Regions from separate parts of the Massilia sp. DWR3-1-1 genome, predicted to be linked through region 1. Evidence: riboswitches for the same ligand, from Rfam matches in the RefSeq annotation. Region 1 holds a riboswitch; the other holds the start of a gene.
What was found. A riboswitch is a leader RNA that binds a small molecule or an ion and turns the genes downstream of it on or off. The one in region 1 is predicted to bind thiamine pyrophosphate.

Region 1 (2,452 bases):
GGGCATACGGCAGTCTTTTTGCGACGAATTCGTCGCGTTTCAGTTCGACGTAGCGCAGCCCCGTGTAGAGCTTGAGCTGGCCGGTCAGGGCGGCGATGTCCTGCACGTAGACGGCGCGCTCGTTTTCGCGCCGGCGCAGGTAGGCCGCGCCGGTGACGGGCTTGCCGGGGGCCGGCGCCGTCACCAGCGGGTGGTAGATATTGCTGTAGCCGGCGTAGTCGTAGACGTAGTCGCCGGCCTTGTCCTGGCGGGTAAAAATCGACATGCCGGCGGTCAGCTGGTGGCTCACCGCGCCGGTGGCGAACTTTGCGTGCAGCTGCGCTTCGGCGCCCAGCGGCGTCTTGGTCTCGCCCGCGCTCTGGTAGTCGTACACATCGTAGTCGCCGTTCGAGCAAAAGCCCGGATAAAAGCCGGCGCCTTCGTTGGAACAGCCATACGGGAAAGCGGTGTAGTCGTCGCGCTTGAACCAGTGCTTGTTGATGGCCACTTCGGCGTCGAGCGTCTCGTTGAAGCGGTAGCTAAAGCGCGCGCCCACGTTGGTCGAGCGGGTGTCGACGGGGCGCGCCCACGGCTGGTCGTTGAGCAGCAGGGTTTGCGAGATGTTCGACGGCAGGGCCACGCCGGCAATGAGCTGGTAGCCGGGCGCGGTCAGCTGCGACTTGTGCTGGTAGTCGGCATCGACCTGCAGCAGGGCGTCGGGGCTGATCTGCCAGTCGAAGGCGGCGGCGACGAACTGGCGCTCGCCGTCGGCACCCTTGACGTAGGAGCGCAGCTTTTCGGCGGCGGCGTTGATGCGGTAGCCGAAACGGCGGTCCTCGAAGCGCCCGCCGACGTCGACCGCGCCGTACACGGTGCCGCGCTCGCGCACTTCCACGGTGGCCGTGCGCAGGTCGGTGTTGGTGGGGCGCTTGGTGACGAAGTTGATGATGCCGCCGGGCGCGGCCACCCCCGCCTGCAGTCCGGCCAGGCCCTTGAGCACTTCGATGCGCTCCTTGTTCTCGAGCGGGATCTGGGTGTCGCCGGGGATGGCCAGGCCGTCCTTGCGGTAGCTCGACGTGTTATCGAGATTAAAGCCGCGGATGGAGAAATTCTCGGCGTAGCCGATGGCGTTGTAGGCGTCGCTGACGCTGGCGTCGAAAATCATCGCCTCGGTGGCGTTGCGGATGCTGAAGTCCTGCAGCTTCTGCTGGTCGACGACGGTGATCGACACCGGGGTTTGCAGGACCGACGCTTCGCCGAAGCCGCCGATGCTGGCGCGGTCGGCCGGGTTGGCTTTTTCGCCCTTGATGATGACTTCGGCGATGCCCGAGGGCTGGGGCTGGGTCTGCGCGCCGGCGGCGCAGGCCTGCATGACGGCGAAGGCGACGACGGTGTATTTCAGGTGTTTCGATGACATGGTGTTTGCTCGTTGTTCTGCGCCGGCGAACCAGCGCGATCATAAAACCGGAGCCAAACGGGAGGAGCGAACAAAGGAGGGACCTGCTTTGCGCTTTCCTTCGCTGGCATTATCCAGATCAGGTACGGAGGGTATTTCTCACCCGGAAACAAGTTCCAGGACCCCTAGCGAAGGCGGATCATAGCATGAACAACAAGCGTGTCAAATTGACCGGGGTCAGGTTTTTCGATCCCCGGCGTGGCGCGGTCCTTACTTTTCGGCGGCCGTTTTCAGCTGGGCCAGGCCCTTGTCGAAGTCCTTGCCGATCAGCGTGTCCATGCTGACGAACACCGTCATCAGCTTCGACACGAACAGCATCGGCCCCGTCATGGTCCAGCTGACGGTGGTGCCGGCGCCGGCCGGGACGAGCAGGAATTCGGTCACGTTGCTCGAGGCGAAAGGCTCGATGAAATCGAGCTTGACGACGGTGCGCGCGGGCGTCGCCGCCTCGAGGATTTCCATGCGCCCGCGGCCGACCTCCTTGTTGCCGCGCCATTCGTAGACGGCGCCCTTGCCGCTGGGCGCGCCGCTGAAACTGCGCTGCATGGCGGGGTCGAGATGTTCCCACGGCGACCACGCGCGCCACCGGTGAAAGTCGGTGATCAGGGCGGCGATTTTTTCGGGCGGCGCGTTCACCGTCGTCGAGCGGACAATGGTGAAACTGTCCGGTTTCATGGCCGCCATCAGCAGGATGACGATGACGATGGCAAGCACGCCGAGTGCGAATTTTTTCAACATGGTGGTCTCCGATTGGTCGCTGTCCGCCTCTGTGATGGTGAGCGGTAGCGCGAGATTAGCACGTGGCGCCCCTGATTCGGCAATTGCACGATAATCAAGTTCATCAGCCATTTCCCCGGGAGCGTGCATGCCTTATCAACTGTATTACTGGCCCACTATCCAGGGCCGCGGCGAATTCGTGCGGCTGGCGCTGGAAGAGGTCCAGGCGCCCTACACCGATGTCGCGCGCGGCAAGAACGGCATCGCCCGCCCGATGGAAAAAATGGCGGCAGGGGCGAC
Region 2 (2,452 bases), on a different contig from region 1:
GCGCTGCCGCCGCTGCCGCTCTGCTCATTGCCGTCGTTCTTGTGGCTCATCGAGCCTGCCTTGCGCGCCTCTTCGGAGGTGAATTCGTGGGCGTGGCCTGAAGCGTGCGCGGCCCGACCGCCCTCGGCGGCAATTTCACGCTGCTTGTCCGGGTCCATCGAGGCGAAGCCGCGGTTGCTGGTGTCGCCACTCTGGCGGCTGCCCTGATCGCTTTGACCACCCTGGCTGCCTTGATTGCCCTGGTTGGCCTGCTTGCCTTGCGTCCCCTGCTTGTCCGCCGATTTATCGTCGCTGCCCGATTTGCTGCCACTGTCCTTGTTCGTTGCCATGTCGATCTCCCGTTGTGATTGGATCAATGTCACCCGCATTGCCGCGGGCGCTTCCTGTGAAGGGAGTTCATCGTAGGGCCGGGCGCTGCCCGTCCATGTAGGAAGCTTTTTGAGCGTCGTGTAGGAGGGGCCCTCGCCGAAAAAGAACATTTTGTGGGGGCCATTGTTCGAGGAAAAGGAGGGGAGGCGCCCACGCGCCGGGCGGGGCCGGCAAAAACTATTTCGCAGCAAGGCTTGTGGCCTGCTTTCGATTGGGCTTAGAATCGACGCTGCCGCGCAAGCGGCAAACGCTAGGGGTCCTGCAATACGCGAAAGCGTGGCGCGGGTGAGAAACACCCTCTGAACCTGATCTGGATAATGCCAGCGAAGGGAAGCAACGTGATCGGGGGCCGTGCGCCGCCATCGCGCCCTCCTTTGCTGGCTCCTTATTTCGAGCCACCCAAAGGAGCCAACCACATGACCGTCACATCTCGCGCCAAGGCGCCGTTTTTATCGTCCACCGCCGTCGTCGACGACGCCGCCATCGCGCCGCTGCCGAACTCGCGCAAAATCTACGTGCAAGGCAGCCGCGCCGACATCCGCGTGCCCATGCGCGCCATCGCCCAGGCGGCCACCGGCGACGCCTTCGGCGGCGAAGCGAACCCGCCCGTGTATGTCTACGACACCTCCGGGCCCTACACCGACCCCGACGTTCGCATCGATATCCGTTCTGGCCTGGCCTGCCCGCGCACGCCGTGGATCGTCGAGCGCGACGACACGGTCGAGCTGCCAGGGCCCAGTTCCCGCTTCGGCGCCGAGCGCGCGGTCGATCCCGCCACCGCCGCCATGCGCTTTGATTTGCAGCGCAAGCCGCGCCGCGCCCGCGACGGCGCCAACGTCACCCAGCTGCACTACGCCCGGCGCGGCATCATCACGCCGGAGATGGAGTTCGTCGCCATCCGCGAAAACCTGCGCCGCAAGGAGTACCTGGCCGAACTCGAAGCGTCCGGCCCGATGGGCTACCGGCTGGCCGCAGTGATGGGGCGCCAGCATCCCGGCCAGTCCTTCGGCGCCGCCACCCCGGCCGAGATCACGCCCGAATTCGTGCGCGCCGAGGTGGCGCGCGGGCGCGCCATCATCCCCGCCAACATCAACCATCCGGAAGTCGAGCCGATGATCATCGGTCGCAATTTCCTCGTCAAGATCAACGCCAACATCGGCAATTCGGCGGTGAGCTCGTCGATCGGCGAAGAGGTGGAAAAGATGACCTGGGCGATCCGCTGGGGCGGCGACAACGTGATGGACCTGTCGACCGGTAAGCACATTCACGAAACGCGCGAATGGGTGATCCGCAACAGCCCGGTGCCGATCGGCACCGTGCCGCTCTACCAGGCGCTGGAAAAGGTCAACGGCAAGGCCGAAGACCTCACCTGGGAGATTTACCGCGACACCCTGATCGAACAGGCCGAGCAGGGCGTCGACTATTTCACCATCCACGCCGGCGTGCTGCTGCGCTACGTGCCGATGACGGCCAGTCGCCTGACCGGCATCGTTTCGCGCGGCGGCTCGATCATGGCCAAGTGGTGCCTGGCGCATCATCGTGAGTCCTTCCTGTACACCCATTTCGAGGACATCTGCCAGATCATGAAGGCCTACGACGTCGCCTTCAGCCTGGGCGACGGCTTGCGCCCCGGCTCGATCTACGACGCCAACGACGAAGCCCAGCTGGCCGAACTGAAGACCCTGGGCGAGCTGACCCAGGTGGCGTGGAAGCACGACGTGCAGGTGATGATCGAAGGCCCCGGCCACGTGCCGCTGCACCTGATCCGCGAGAACATGGACCTGCAGCTCGATCAGTGCATAGAGGCGCCGTTCTACACGCTGGGGCCCCTCACGACCGACATCGCGCCCGGCTACGACCACATCACCTCGGGCATCGGCGCGGCCACCATCGGCTGGTACGGCACCGCCATGCTGTGCTACGTCACCCCCAAGGAACACCTTGGGCTGCCCGACAAGGACGACGTCAAGGACGCCATCATCACCTATAAAATCGCTGCCCACGCGGCCGACCTGGCCAAGGGCCACCCGGGCGCCCAGATCCGCGACAACGCCCTGTCGAAGGCGCGCTTCGAATTTCGCTG

Region 2: another riboswitch for thiamine pyrophosphate. It lies ahead of thiC (phosphomethylpyrimidine synthase ThiC); the one in region 1 lies ahead of ACP7EY_RS04740 (TonB-dependent siderophore receptor).

Annotation. Positions count from the first base shown of each region.
Region 1 is NZ_JAFCXL010000003.1:139,666-142,117, forward strand. It holds gene ACP7EY_RS04740 (TonB-dependent siderophore receptor) at 1-1,396, opposite strand, end outside; TPP riboswitch at 1,475-1,572, opposite strand; gene ACP7EY_RS04745 (SRPBCC family protein) at 1,646-2,173, opposite strand; gene ACP7EY_RS04750 (glutathione S-transferase) at 2,301-2,452, shown strand, end outside.
Region 2 is NZ_JAFCXL010000002.1:355,747-358,198, forward strand. It holds gene ACP7EY_RS03855 (KGG domain-containing protein) at 1-158, opposite strand, end outside; TPP riboswitch at 612-718, shown strand; gene thiC (phosphomethylpyrimidine synthase ThiC) at 786-2,452, shown strand, end outside.